DNA from 3 places in the Streptomyces zhihengii genome. Region 2 is predicted to be linked to each of the others. Evidence: riboswitches for the same ligand, from Rfam matches in the RefSeq annotation. Region 2 holds a riboswitch; each other region holds the start of a gene.
The links. A riboswitch is a leader RNA that binds a small molecule or an ion and turns the genes downstream of it on or off. The one in region 2 is predicted to bind cyclic di-AMP.

Region 1 (4,603 bases), 2.3 Mb from region 2:
CGTTGCCGCCCGCGCAGAAGCTCACCAGGTCGGGTGCGAGCTCCTTGGCCCTCGGGACCTGCTCGGCCACGATCTGGTCGAGCAGGCGGCCGCGTACGGCGAGGTTGGCGTAGCGGAAGCCGTGTTCGGGGGCGAGGTCGTCGAGGAGGACCGCGAAGCGGTCCGCCCATCCGACGAACGTCCCGTCGGGGGCGGGGTCGCCGACGCCCTCGGTGAAACTGTCACCGATCGCCGCGTACGACCCGAATGCGCCACTGTTCTCTGTTCTCGAATCGTCTGCCACGGGACAGCATCTTTCACCCGCGGATGTGACCTACGCGACCGTAAGGAGGGGTTGACGGGTGGTGATCTTTACCACCGGTCAACTTTTCCCCAAGCCGGAATACGCGGAATCCCCCGCTCCGCCGCCGGACGGAGCGAGGGACCCGGACCGGCCGCCCGAGGGCCGCCGGAAGGAGTGCGCGGGCGCCTCAGAGGGAGACGCCGTGCTGGCGCAGGTACGCCAGCGGGTCGACGTCCGAGCCGTAGGAGGCACCGGTGCGGATCTCGAAGTGCAGGTGCGGGCCGGTGGAGTTGCCGGTCGAGCCGGAGAGGCCGATCTGGTCGCCGCCGGTCACCGACTGGCCGCTGGAGACGGACAGCGAGGACAGGTGGGCGTACTGCGAGTAGGTGCCGTCGGTGTGCTGGATGACGACCTCGTTGCCGTACGAGCCACCCCATCCGGCCGACACGACGGTGCCGGCCGCGACGGCCTTCACGGAGGTGCCGGTGGCGGCGACGAAGTCGACACCGGTGTGGTAACCGCTGGACCACATCGCGCCGTTCTGGTGGTACGGCGTGGAGATGGTGGCACCGGGGACGGGCGCGGAGAACCCGGCGGCCGAGCTCTTGGCCGCAGAGCTCTCGGCCGCGGGCTTCTCGGCCGGCTCCGCCGCGGGGGCGGCCTTGCGCGCGGTGTCGCGGGAGGCCCGCGAGGAGTCGTCGGCGCGGACCTCGGGGTCGCTCTTGGCCTGGGACTTGGCGCCGATGGTGAGTTCGAGACCCGGGTGGATCAGGGACGGGTCGGCACCGATGGCGCGGCGGTTGTCGTCGAAGAGCTGCTTCCAGCCGCCGCGGACGTCCTGCTCGTCGGCGATCTTCGACAGGTAGTCACCGGCCACCACGGTGTACGTCTTGGGGGCCTTGGCGGCGGGGGCCTTCGCCGCGACGGACGCCGCGGCGGGGACCGAGGCGACGGCCGGGGCGGGCGCCGCTGCGGGGGCCGGGCCGGTGGCCGCACCGGCGGCGGTGGCACCGATCAGCGGGAGTGCGATGGCGGCGCCGCCGGTCCCGGCGACGACGAAGCCGCGGGTGATGGGGCCTGCCTTGGGACGACGGTGCTTACCCTTTCGGGGCATGGCGCTTTCCTCTCCGGCGCCTGCGAGGTGAGCTGTCGGGTTCGGGCTGGAGATGCCCGTTCGCGCGAGCTGCGCGATTTCACCCCAAGCCGTCCGAATTCTCCGGATACGGCGTACTACCTGGGTCCCCCGCTCCTGCCACACGTGGGTTCGGTTGGGAGTCCGGTCGGCGGCAGGATTAGGCGTTCCGTCCGGATCGAGCGTGACCGTAGGCGAACGGCGTCGGCGGAAACAAGCGTCGATTTCCGAAAGGCATTGCCGCGTCCGAATGGGCGCGGCATTTCCCGTCACCCTGCGTGGAGCGCGCCGGCCGGACGGCCTGCCCGGGGCGGCAGTTGAGCCCGGGGCGGCGGGCACGGTCCGTCACCGATGAGATCCTGCTCACCAGCCCGAGCCCATTTCCCTTTCATGCGGGGCACGTTATCCCCAAACCCTCAATTCGGACAGAATGCGCGAAAGGCTGTTCGGCGGCCTATTTGCCGCTCAAGATCGGCGGCATCGTCCGGCTTCGCCCCCTTTCCCCGCCGGCGGCTCCGCGGGGCGAAGGGGAGGGCGGCCGGGGGCCGTGGGGGCATGCCCGCACGACCCGGCGCGAACAGGACGATTGAATGATGAACGCGTGTCGTATGGTCGGGTTCGCGCCTCCGTCGGCGACCGCCGACGGCAGTCACCCGAAGGAGTCCACGTGACGCAGCAGCTGCCGCAGGCCCCGTCGACAGAGCCCGAACTCGCCGGAGTCCGCAATTTCCGCGACGTCGGCGGGCTGCCCACCGTGGACGGCCGGCGGGTGCGGCACGGCAGGCTGTTCCGCAGCGGACACCTCGCGCACGCCACGGCGAGCGACGCCGCGTACCTGTCCACGCTCGGTCTGCACACCGTCTTCGACTTCCGCAACGCCGCGGACCACCGGCTGGAGGGTCCGGACGTCGAGCTGCCCGGCGTGCGCAACGTCAACCTGCCGCTGAGCGACCCGGCGGACGGCGCGGAGTTCTGGCGGATGGTCCGCGACGGGAACCTCGACCAGCTCAAGGCGATCCTGGCGGACGGCAAGGGCGCGGACCGGATGATCGCCTCGTACCGCCTGATCGTCACCGAGCGGACGGCCGAGCACAGCCGGGTGCTGCACTCGCTCGCCGAGGACAGCGTGCCCGCGCTGATGCACTGTGCGGCGGGCAAGGACCGCGCCGGTCTCTCCGTCGCCGTCACCCTGCTCGCGGTCGGCGTGGAGCGCGAGGCGATCGAGGCGGACTACCTGAAGTCCAACGACCCGCACCGCCGCTACAAGGTGCGCCGCAGCTCCGACTCCCCCGAGGCGATGTCCGCGGAGGTCATGGAGCTGCTCAACCCGCTCTTCGACGCGCGGGCCGCCTACCTCGCGGCGGCCTTCGAGACGATCGACGAGACCTGGGGCGGGACGGAGCGGTACTTCTCCGAGGGGCTCGGCCTCTCCCCCGAGACCCGGGAGCGGCTGCGCGAGCGGCTCGTCGAGGACGCCTGAGCCCGCCCGGGCGCGGAACCCCGGCCGGGGGGACCCGCCCCCGGTCCCGCCCGGCGGGCGGCCGGCGGGCGGCCGGCGGGCGGGCGGCGGGCGGGCGGGCGGCCGGCGGCGGGGCTACTGGTTCCGAGCGCCGACGAGGAACAGCAGGTAGAGGAAGCCGGCCACGAGGTGGCCGGCGATCAGATAGGCGAAGAGGCGGATCACCAGCCCGCGGGGGAAGCGGTCCTCACGCGGGCTCGCGCCCGGTCGCGCTCTGCCGTCCAGCGGATCGTGCGACATGTCCTGGATCACGTACCTTCCGGGTCAGACGTGCGGATGGAAGTCGGGGCTCTGGAGCAGCGTGTGCATGAAGAGCAGCTCCGCCCCGTCGGAGGTGGCGGCGGCGATCCGGTGGGGGGTCAGCGAGTCGAAGTGGGCGCTGTCGCCGGGCGCCATCTCGTGGACGGTGTCGCCGAGGACGAGGCGCAGGCGGCCGTCGAGGACGTACAGCCACTCCTCGCCGGGGTGCACCCGGACCAGGTCGCCCTGGGCGCCGTACGGCACCACCACCCGCAGCGCCTGCATGGCGCGGCCGGAGGCGCCGACCTGGTGGTACGTCCAGCCGTCGGCGTTCATCGGGGCGGCCCGGCCGCCGCGGATGACGGGCTGCTCCTCGGGCGGCAGCTCGCCGAGCACCTCGCCGACCGTCGTACCGTAGATCCTGGCGAGAGCGAGGAGCATCGGCAGCGAGGGCTGGCGGTGCCCGGTCTCCAGGCGGGACAGATGGGCGGGCGAGAGCCCGGCGCGCAGGGCGGCGGCCTCCAGGGTGAGCCCTCTGCTGCGGCGCAGGTCGCGCAGCCGGGGGGCGACGCGGTCGAGCCCGTCGGCCGGCGTCGCGGCGGATGTGGTCATGTGACCATTGCGCCACCTGCTTGCCGCTGAGGCAAGTTTCTTGCCCCTGAGGCAAAAACGGGGCGGGCGAGCCCGAGGGCGGCGCGGAGCTGGGCCGGGCCGCGCTCAGCGGTTGCCGACGGCCTGGCGCACCAGGGTCCTGCCGAAGTCCCACATCAGTCCGCCGCCGTTGTGGGCGTCGTCCATCACGGCGGTGAACGCCGACACGAAGCGGTCGACCTCCCGCTCGCCGATGATCAGCGGCGGGATCAGCTTGATCACCTCCAGGTGGTCCCCGGAGACCTGGGTGAGGATCCGGTGCCGCTGGAGCAGGGGCACCACGACCATCTGCGCGAAGAGTCCCTTGCGTGCCGCCTGGAGCATCGCCCAGCGGCTGCGGAGCCTGATCGACTCGGGCCGGCCGAACTCGATGCCGATCATCAGTCCCCGGCCTCGGACCTCGTGCAGCAGCTCGTACCGGTCGACGAGGGCGGCGAGCCGGGAGCGCAGCAGTTCGCCGGTGACCCGCGCGTTGGCGACGACGTGCTCGTCCTCCAGGACCGCGAGCACGGCGAGGCCGGACGCCATCGCCTGCGCGTTGGAGCCGAAGCTCGCGGAGTGCACCAGGACCCGGTCCATGGAGGAGTAGACCTTCTTGAAGATCCAGTCCTTGCCGAGGGTCGCGCCCACCGGGACGTAGCCGCCGGAGAGCGCCTTCGCCACACAGACCAGGTCGGGCTCGACGCCCGCCTCGTACTGGAAGGCGTAGAAGTCGCCGGTGCGGCCGAGGCCGGTCTGCACCTCGTCCGCGACGAGCAGCGCGCCGTGGGCGTGCAGC
Region 2 (4,603 bases):
CGCGGAGCCCGGCGATGCCGGCGATCCGGCGCCGGACGTCCGCGACCGCCCGGGCCTGCCGGTCGCCGACCCGCTCGGCCAGCGCGGCCTGCTCCAGGTAGGCGTCGGGGGACGAGGTCAGCGCGAGCCGCAGCCCCGGGTCCATGCCGCCCGCGCGGTACTGGGCCGTCGCGAAGGAACCGAGGGCGGCGCGGGAGGCGCTCAGCTGCTCGGTGCTGCGGGCCGCCCGGTCGCGGAGCGCGTCGAGCGCCTCCCGGGCCGTGTCCGAGCGCTCCTTCGCGCCGTTGTACTTCTCGGTGGCCGCCTCGGCCTGCTGGTACAGGGCGTCGACGCGGGCCTTGATCTGCGCGGGGGTGAGGTGCGGCTCGGCGTGGGCGAGGCCGCCCGCCGCGCCGGCGGCCGCTCCCGCGAGGGCCAGGGTGGCCGCGGTGCGGGCGGCCGGTCCGGCGAGCGGATTCCGCTGGGGTTTTCGGTGGGGGCTGCGGTGCGGTTTCCGGTGCGCTGCCACGGTGGCGCCGTTCCTTCCGTCGTCCGTCCGCCGGTCCCGCGGCCCGGCGGCACGCCGCACGGGGGAGCGGGCATGCCGCCGGACCTTCGGCGGGGGTGGCCGTGCCGCCCGGCTGCACGGCGGCGGTGGGAGCGGCCACCTGGTGCGAGACGCTAGCCCCGGCCGTTACCGGAGCGAGACATGAGGAACACAACTGCCCGAATGTGCTCGTAGCTGCCCGTTTCCTGACGTTCTGCCGTCTGCCGGGGGCATCGGTCCGCCCCCTGTCCTGACCGATGTCCGCCGACGGCGGCCGGGCCGCCCGCCCGTGCGGTAAGAGGGCCCCGGCCGCCGGACCGCCGTCGGGGGCCGCATAGGCTCCGCCGCATGGACGTACTCATCAATGTCTTCGTGGCCCTGCACATCATCGGCATCGCCTCACTGCTGGGTGGCTTCCTCACCCAGATGAAGGCGATGGGCGCGGGGACGGCCCGCTTCGTCCCCGCGATGCTGCACGGCGCGCTGACGATGCTGGTCACCGGCGTCGCGCTGGTGGGCCTCAACCAGGCCGACGACCAGACGGTGAACAACCTCAAGATCGGCATCAAGCTCGCGGTGCTGGTGGTGATCCTCGGCCTGGTCTACGTCAAGCGGGACGAGGAGCGCGTCGACAAGGCCGTCTTCGGAGCCGTCGGCGGGCTGACGGTCGCCAACATCTTCATCGCGACGCTCTGGACCTGATCCCGGGGAACCGCCTCGCGCACAGGGGGCGGCGGCGGCCGGTGATGCCGCCGCCGCCCCCTTCCGTCGGGCGCCCGGTCCGCTCCGGGGTCAGACCGGGCGGACGCTGCCGTAGATCGGCATGTAGTAGATCGACTCCTCGCGGACGTTCGCCCCCGGCTTCGGGGCGTGGATCATCATGCCGTCGCCGATGTAGATGCCGACATGGCTGATGTCGTCGTAGAAGAAGACGAGGTCACCGGGGAGCAGATCGGCCGTCGCCACCCGCTTGCCGACCTCCACCTGGTCCCAGGTGGTGCGCGGCAGGTCGACGCCGGCCGCCTTCCAGGCCGCCTGCGTCAGCCCGGAGCAGTCGTAGGAGCTCGGCCCGGTCGCACCCCAGACGTAGGGCTTGCCGATCTGGGCGCGGGCGAAGGCGAGCACCTTGTCGGCCTTGGCCGTGTAGTTGCCGTCGGTCGTGCCGCCGGTACCGCCGGAAGGCGGCGGCTGCTCCTGCTGCTGCCGCTCCCTCTCCTGGCGGGCCGCCTCGGCCTCCGCCGCAGCGCGGGCCTCGGCCTCCGCCTTGGCCTTCTCCTCCGCCTTCCGCCGGGCCTCCTCCTCCTTCTTGCGCTCGGCGGCGGCGAGCCGGGCCTTCTCCTCGGCCGTCAGCCGGTCGAGCAGCGTGCGGGCCTCGGTGAGCTTGGTCTGCACGGTCTGCTTGCTCGTGCGCAGCGCCTGCTGGGACTCGGTGAGCGCCTGGAGCTTCCTGCCCGCCTCCGCGCGCTGCACGGCCGCCGCGGCGCGCTCGTCCTCGTAGTCCTTGACCGCCGTCCGCTGCTGGTCGGTCATGCGGTTCATGAGCTGCGACTGGTCGAAGTACGCCTGCGGGCTGTCCGCGAACATCAGCGCGGCGGTCGGGGTGACCGCGCCCGTGCGGTACTGGGCGGCGGCGAACGTGCCGAGCGCCCGGCGGGACTCGTTGAGCTGCTCGGCGCGGGTGGCCGCCTCGTCGAGCAGGGTGTCGACCTCACGCCGCTGCTCGGCCGTGGACTCCTTGGCCTTGTTGTACTCCTGGGTCGCGCTGCCGGCCTGGCGGTAGAGGTCGTCGACCTTCTTCTGCACCTCCTCGATGGAGGGCTTGGGGTCGTTCGGCGAGGCGGTGGCGCTCTGCGTCGACAGGAGGGTGACGCCCGCGAGGGCGGCCGTCGTGAACCCGACGGCGGGGGAGGTCCTGGTGCTGCGACTGCGGATCCTGCGATGCGACGCCAAGGCCGGCATCTCCTTCTTCCGTGGACCGCCTACCGGGTTAGCTGTCGGGTTCGGGCGAACGGAAGGTGCCCTACGGGCCGTGCGGACACGGCCCGATTCACCCCGGTGCTGCTTGAGTGGGTCCCCGGTTCCGAACTGCCCAGCGGTCAGCACGGATTCGGCGCAGTCGACCCGTTCGGCGCGGTTCGCCGGGAGGGGTGCGGGCCGTCTGGTCGAGCACGCTAGCCAACTCGTGCGGGTGCTGTGAAGGTTGATGTTCGATATGTCCGATACATTTTCGTGACCTTCTTCACCGGCGACGCGGCGATGGCGTCCCGGATCCGCCCGGTCACACACCGTGTCCCGTCCCCTGCTCCGGGGGCGGGTCCGCCGATGCGGCCCGGAGTGTCGGTGGGGCCGCCTAGACTCGGTAGGCGATGAGCAGCCTCTTTGACGACAGCTTCCTGGCCGGCCTCCAGTCCCCCGAGGGGGAGCCCCACCAGGAGGAGCAGCCCCCGCCGCCCGAGGAGCACGCACCGGAGCCGATCCCGGACGACCTCTTCCAGGGCGGCTACGACGTGCCCCCGGCCCGCGAGGGCTACTACCGCGACGGCCACCCGCGCCCCGTGGCGGATCCGGCCGCCCTGCTCGACGGGCTGAACGAACAGCAGTCGGCCGCGGTCGTCCACACCGGCTCCCCGCTGCTCATCGTCGCCGGCGCGGGCTCCGGCAAGACCAGGGTGCTGACCCACCGCATCGCCCATCTGCTGGGCACCCGGCACGTCCACCCCGGCCAGATACTGGCGATCACCTTCACCAACAAGGCCGCCGGGGAGATGAAGGAGCGGGTCGAGCAGCTCGTCGGCCCCCGGGCGAACGCCATGTGGGTCATGACGTTCCACAGCGCCTGTGTGCGCATCCTGCGCCGCGAGTCGAAGAGGCTCGGCTTCACCTCGTCGTTCTCGATCTACGACGCCGCCGACTCCAAGCGCCTGATGGCGCTGGTCTGCCGCGACCTGGACCTCGACCCGAAGAAGTTCCCGCCGAAGTCGTTCAGCGCCAAGATCTCCAACCTGAAGAACGAGCTGATCGACGAGGAGACCTTCGCCGACCAGGCGGCCGACGGCTTCGAGAAGACGCTGGCCGAGGCGTACCGGATGTACCAGTCGCGGCTGCGCGAGGCCAACGCGCTGGACTTCGACGACATCATCATGACGACGGTCCACCTGCTCCAGGCCTTCCCCGACGTGGCCGAGCACTACCGCCGCCGCTTCCGGCACGTCATGGTCGACGAGTACCAGGACACCAACCACGCCCAGTACACGCTCGTGCGCGAGCTGGTCGGCACCGGCTACGAGGACCTGGGGCCGGCCGAGCTGTGCGTCGTCGGCGACGCCGACCAGTCGATCTACGCCTTCCGCGGCGCGACCATCCGCAACATCCTCCAGTTCGAGGAGGACTACCCGGACGCGACCACGATCCTGCTGGAGCAGAACTACCGCTCCACCCAGACGATCCTCTCCGCCGCCAACGCCGTCATCGAGCGCAACGAGTCCCGCCGCCCGAAGAACCTGTGGACCAACGCGGGCGAGGGCGCCCGGATCACCGGCTACGTCGCGGACACCGAGCACGACGAGGCGCAGTTCGTCGCCGACGAGATCGACCGGCTCACGGACGCGGGCGACGCCCGCGCCGGGGACGTCGCCGTCTTCTACCGGACGAACGCGCAGTCCCGTGTCTTCGAGGAGATCTTCATCCGCGTCGGCCTGCCCTACAAGGTCGTCGGCGGCGTGCGCTTCTACGAGCGCAAGGAGGTCCGCGACGTGCTGGCCTATCTGCGGGTGCTCGCCAACCCCGAGGACAACGTGCCGCTGCGCCGCATCCTCAACGTGCCCAAGCGCGGCATCGGCGAGCGGGCCGAGGCGATGGTCGACGCCCTGGCGCAGCGTGAGCGGATCACCTTCCCGCAGGCGCTCAAGCGGGTCGACGAGGCCTACGGCATGGCCGCCCGGTCGGCCAACGCGGTCAAGCGGTTCAACGTGCTCATGGAGGAGCTGCGGACCATCGCCGAGTCCGGCGCCGGTCCCGCCGTCGTGCTGGAGGCCGTCCTGGAGCGGACGGGCTACCTCGCCGAACTCCAGGCGTCCA
Region 3 (4,603 bases), 980 kb from region 2:
CGGGCCGGACCTCTGGCTCGGCCAGGACGCCCCGGCCGGCGGGCCCGTGCCGAGCCCCGCGCACTGACGGAGGCGCAGCGACGGACGGGCACGGGCGGAGGCGGGGAGCGCGGGGGTGGCGGCGGGCCCTGGACGGCGTGCTCAGGCGTCGAGGAACGTCAGATCCAGGGCCGCCAGGCGTTCCGGCCGCGTCACGCTGTCGATCGCGGCGATCCGCCCGTCCCTGACGGTGAAGGCCAGCACCCCGACCGGGACGCCCCCGACCGTCGTGACCAGCCCGGCGGCGCCGTTCACCAGTGCCGGACGCACGGTGCGCGACGGGTCGGCGAAGGAGGCGGCCCGCCGCGCCACGGTCTCGGCGCCGACCACCGACACGGGGTGCGGCGCCCCGCCGTCGGAGCGCGCCACGACGTCCGGGTCGAGGATGGCGACCAGCCCGTCGATGTCGCCGTCGCGTGCGGCGCTGAGGAAGGCCTCGACCACCCGGCGCTGCCGCCCGAGGTCGGGGTCGGGCACCGGCGCACCGCCCCGCACCCGCCGCCGGGCCCGGCTGGCGAGCTGACGGGCGGCGGCCGGGGTGCGGTCCACGAGGGGCGCGATCTCGTCGAAGGGCACGGCGAACATGTCGTGCAGCACGAAGGCGAGCCGTTCCGCGGGGGTGAGGGTCTCCAGGACGACGAGCAGGGCGAGGCCCACGGAGTCGGCGAGCAGCGCCTCGTGCTCGGGGTCCACGGTGTCCCCGGTGCCGGCGACCGGCTCGGGCAGATGCGGCGCCAGTGGCTGTTCCCGCCGTGAGACCCGGGTGCGGAGCATGTCCAGGCAGACCCGGCCGACCACGGTGGTCAGCCAGCCGCCCAGGTTCGCGACCCGGTCGCTGTCGGAGCGGCTGAGCCTGAGCCAGGCCTCCTGGACGGCGTCGTCCGCCTCGGAGAGGGAGCCGAGCATCCGGTAGGCGACGGCGCGAAGCTGCGGCCGGTGCTCCTCGAAGCGCTCCGCGAGGACGTCCGGCGCCGCCGCCGTGCCCGGCTCCCGCGCCCCGCCCGGCCCCGCCGCCGTGCCCGGCGCGGCTCCGGGTGCGTCCTCGGTGCCGGTCCCGTTCCCGGTCCTGTTCATCGTCCGTCCCGTCTCCTGGTGGGTGCCCGTCCACCACTCCGACGTTTCCGGTGCCGGGGATGTGACATCGGGCCGGAGCCGCCCAGGTGGGCGGGCCGGGGCCCGCCCGCGAGCGGGTGCGGACCGGGGCCCGCGAGGGGTTGCGGACCGGCCCTCGGAGGGGCGCGGGGAAAACTGGTCGGAAGGGCTCTCCGGATGGCGTAAGGTTGTGTTCACCGACGCGGGGTGGAGCAGCTCGGTAGCTCGCTGGGCTCATAACCCAGAGGTCGCAGGTTCAAATCCTGTCCCCGCTACTGAAGACGGTGGCCCGTCATTCGAGATCACATCGAATGACGGGCCACCGTCGTTTCCGGGCCCGGCACCAGGTCCGTGGCCTGCGTCTCCCGGCCTGCGGCTTCGCCCGGCGGGGCGGCGGCAAGTCGCCGCTTCGGCCGTCCGCCCGCAGCATGGAAGAGCACGGCACCGGTCGTGGCCGTGGGGCGGAAGCGGCGGGAGATCAATGGTGGGGCGAGAGCGGCGCAGCACCTTCCGGACTCCGTGGTACCTGCGCCTGCTCCCTGCCGTGATGCTCGTCGGCGGCGCCTTCTTCGACGCCCTCAGCCCTCCCCGCTTCACCGCCGTGCCGCTCTTCGCCGCGGCCCCGCTGGTGGCGGCGGCCCTCACCTCGTGGGTGGTGACCCTGCTCACCGGCATCGCCGCCGTCGTGGCCACCGCCGGGCTGCACGTCTACAACCAGGACGTCACCGAGATCACCTCCTTCACCGAGGTGACCACGGTGGCCACCGTCTCGGCCGTCGCGCTGCTGATCAACCGGGTCGTACGGCTGGGCAGCGAACGCCTGGCCTCGGCCCGGGTGATCGCCGAGGCGGCCCAGCGCGCCGTGCTGCCCGAACCGCAGGACCGGATCGCCGGGCTCCAGGTCGCCGCGCGGTACGAGGCCGCGCAGGCGGACGCGTTCATCGGCGGCGACCTCTTCGCCGTGCAGGACACCCCCTGGGGCGTCCGGCTGATCGTGGGGGACGTCCGGGGCAAGGGCATGGAGGCGGTCTCGGCGGTCGCCGTGCTGGTCGGGTCCTTCCGGGAGGCGGCCGAGCAGGAGAGCACGCTGGAGGCCGTGGCGCAGCGGCTGGAGCGGGCGCTGAAACGCGAGGGTGTGCGGCGGCCCGGGCTGGACGCCTTCGAGGGCTTCACCACGGCCGTGATCGGCGAGATCCCCGCTGTACGGGCGGGCGGCCCGCCCGGGGACGGGTACGCGGTACGGCTGGTGAACCGGGGCCACCCCGACCCGCTGCTGCTCCACGCGGACGGCTCGCTGGTGTCGCTCGCGCCGACCGAGCCGGCGCTGCCGCTCGGGATGGGGGACCTGGGGGGCGGGCCGGACCGGGCGGACGCGTACCCGCTGCCGGCCGGCTCCACCCTGCTGCTCTACACCGACGGCCTCTCCGAGGCGCGGGACGCGCACGGCGTCTTCTACGACCCGGGCGAGCGGCTGCGGGGGCGTGTCTTCCCCGGCCCGGAGGAACTGCTGGACGCCCTGGTGGACGATGTGCGGCGCTACTCCGGGGGCGGGCCCTCCGACGACATGGCGCTGATGGCGGTGGCCCGGCCCTCGGCGGGGCAGCCGGACCGGCGCCGTACGGTTCCGGTCGTCCCCGCCGACTGAGCCGTCGATCCAGCGGCCCGGCCGAGCGGTCGGCGCAGCGGCCCGACAGGCCGGGGCCTGGCACCCCGGCGGAAGGGCGCGGGCGCACGGTGGCGTGGGGCCGGTCGGTGGGCGGGCACCGTGCGTAGTCGGGGAATGCCACTGCGCATAACATCTGACACACCATCAGAACCCGTGGCCCGTCTGAAGGTCGATCAAGTCGCCCGATTCCGGCTGCTTCTGTCCCGATAAGTCCTGGCCACAGTCGTTAACGATCAGTCGGAACGGCTTGGAATCCAGCCCCGCCGTCTATTAACGTTCGATAACGCAACGCGGTCGTCCCAGCCGTCGCCAGTGGCGGCACCGTACGCGCGCGCCGAATTCCGCAAGGGAACCGGGGAACCACTCATTGGGGTGAATCGGGCATCATCTGCCGCTCTGTGCGCGGCCGATGGCACCCGTAGGAGACCTTCCTGCTCCGAACCCGTCAGCTAACCCGGTAGGCGAGAAGGAAGGAAAGGAGTACGCCTTCGTGGCGTCCAACATGCCTGCCCCCGAGGCCCCGTTCGCCCCTTCCTCTTTCGGCGGCGACGCCCCGGAACGGTCGTACGAGGAGTGGAATCCGACCGAGGAGACCATCCGGCCCGTGCGCGGGCGGCACCGCGTGGCCAAGCAGCGGGGCGGACTCGCCCGCAGCTCCACCGTTCTCGGAGTCGGCGTCATCGCGGCCGTCGGCGCGGGTGGCATGGCCACCGCGCAGGACAAGCCCGCGGTGTCGATATCCCTGCCCGACTCCATCACCGACCACCTTCCCGACGCCTCCTCCCTCCCGGGTGTGGGCTCGCTGATCTCCGACGACTCGGACGGCGACGGGACCGCGAACCACGCCCCGCTCACCGCGATGACCGCGGTCGCCGACAGCGGCGAGCGGGCCGGCGGCGAGCAGGCGGCCGGCGCGGGCGAGGCACTGCGCGCCCGGATCCTCCAGCAGGCCGAGCAGCAGCGGGCCGAGGCCGACGCCGAGGCCAAGGCCGCGGCGGAGAAGTCGGCCGCCGAACAGGCCGCCGCCCAGGCCGCGAAGCAGCAGTCGGCCGCCGAGAAGCAGGCCGCCGAGGAGAAGCGCAAGGCCGAGGAGGCCGCCCGGGCCAAGGCCGAGGCCGAGCGCCTGGCCGAGCTCGCCAGGAGCTGGTCCCTGCCCACCTCCTCGTACACCCTGACCTCCACCTACGGTGAGTCCGGCTCCATGTGGTCCTCCGGCCAGCACACCGGACTGGACTTCGCCGCGCCGACGGGTACCCCGGTCAAGGCCGTTCACACCGGCACCGTCACCTCGGCCGGCTGGTCCGGCTCGTACGGCTACCGGATCGTGCTGGAGCTCGAGGACGGCACCGAGGTCTGGTACGCCCACCTGTCGTCGATGACCGCGAGCGCCGGGCAGAAGGTCACCACCGGCGAGACCATCGGCCGCGTCGGCGCCACCGGCAACGTCACCGGGCCCCACCTGCACATGGAGGTCCACACCGCGGGCGGCTCCGGCATCGACCCGCTCGCCTGGCTGCGGGGCAAGGGCCTCACCGTCTGACCCCGGCCGCCCGCCGCACGGGCACACCTTCCGACGGACCCCGCCGGTCCCGGCGCTCACCCCCCGACGCCTGGGCCGGCGGACCCGTGTCCGGGCACCTGCCGCGGAGTCACCCCTGCCGGGCCGGGGTCCCGGCAGGGGCGGCGGAACGGGCCGGCGGGCCACGTCGGCGGAGCCGCCGCGGAATAGCGGAGCGGGATCATACGGTTGACCGCTCATGACCTCTCTACGCACCCTCGGCCGGTCCGGTCTCGACGTCTTCCCGC

Region 1: it holds a riboswitch for cyclic di-AMP, as region 2 does, so the genes downstream of both, JE024_RS04760 (M23 family metallopeptidase) here and JE024_RS14110 (C40 family peptidase) in region 2, are expected to answer to the same signal.
Region 3: it holds a riboswitch for cyclic di-AMP, as region 2 does, so the genes downstream of both, JE024_RS18460 (M23 family metallopeptidase) here and JE024_RS14110 (C40 family peptidase) in region 2, are expected to answer to the same signal.

The regions. Positions count from the first base shown of each region.
Region 1 covers NZ_JAFEJA010000001.1:1,133,453-1,138,055, forward strand. Annotated here, with positions in the region: gene JE024_RS04755 (SGNH/GDSL hydrolase family protein) at 1-283, opposite strand, end outside; gene JE024_RS04760 (M23 family metallopeptidase) at 471-1,397, opposite strand; cyclic di-AMP (ydaO/yuaA leader) riboswitch at 1,400-1,563, opposite strand; gene JE024_RS04765 (tyrosine-protein phosphatase) at 2,083-2,895, shown strand; gene JE024_RS04770 (DUF6126 family protein) at 3,010-3,174, opposite strand; gene JE024_RS04775 (helix-turn-helix domain-containing protein) at 3,199-3,786, opposite strand; gene JE024_RS04780 (aspartate aminotransferase family protein) at 3,892-4,603, opposite strand, start outside.
Region 2 covers NZ_JAFEJA010000001.1:3,408,251-3,412,853, reverse strand. Annotated here, with positions in the region: gene JE024_RS14120 (C40 family peptidase) at 1-508, opposite strand, end outside; gene JE024_RS14115 (hypothetical protein) at 875-1,228, shown strand; gene JE024_RS14110 (C40 family peptidase) at 1,319-2,485, opposite strand; cyclic di-AMP (ydaO/yuaA leader) riboswitch at 2,488-2,649, opposite strand; gene pcrA (DNA helicase PcrA) at 2,893-4,603, shown strand, end outside.
Region 3 covers NZ_JAFEJA010000001.1:4,391,721-4,396,323, forward strand. Annotated here, with positions in the region: gene JE024_RS18440 (globin domain-containing protein) at 1-67, shown strand, start outside; gene sigJ (RNA polymerase sigma factor SigJ) at 142-1,113, opposite strand; tRNA gene JE024_RS18450 (tRNA-Met) at 1,333-1,406, shown strand; gene JE024_RS18455 (PP2C family protein-serine/threonine phosphatase) at 1,613-2,776, shown strand; cyclic di-AMP (ydaO/yuaA leader) riboswitch at 3,120-3,276, shown strand; gene JE024_RS18460 (M23 family metallopeptidase) at 3,288-4,337, shown strand; gene JE024_RS18465 (aldo/keto reductase) at 4,555-4,603, shown strand, end outside.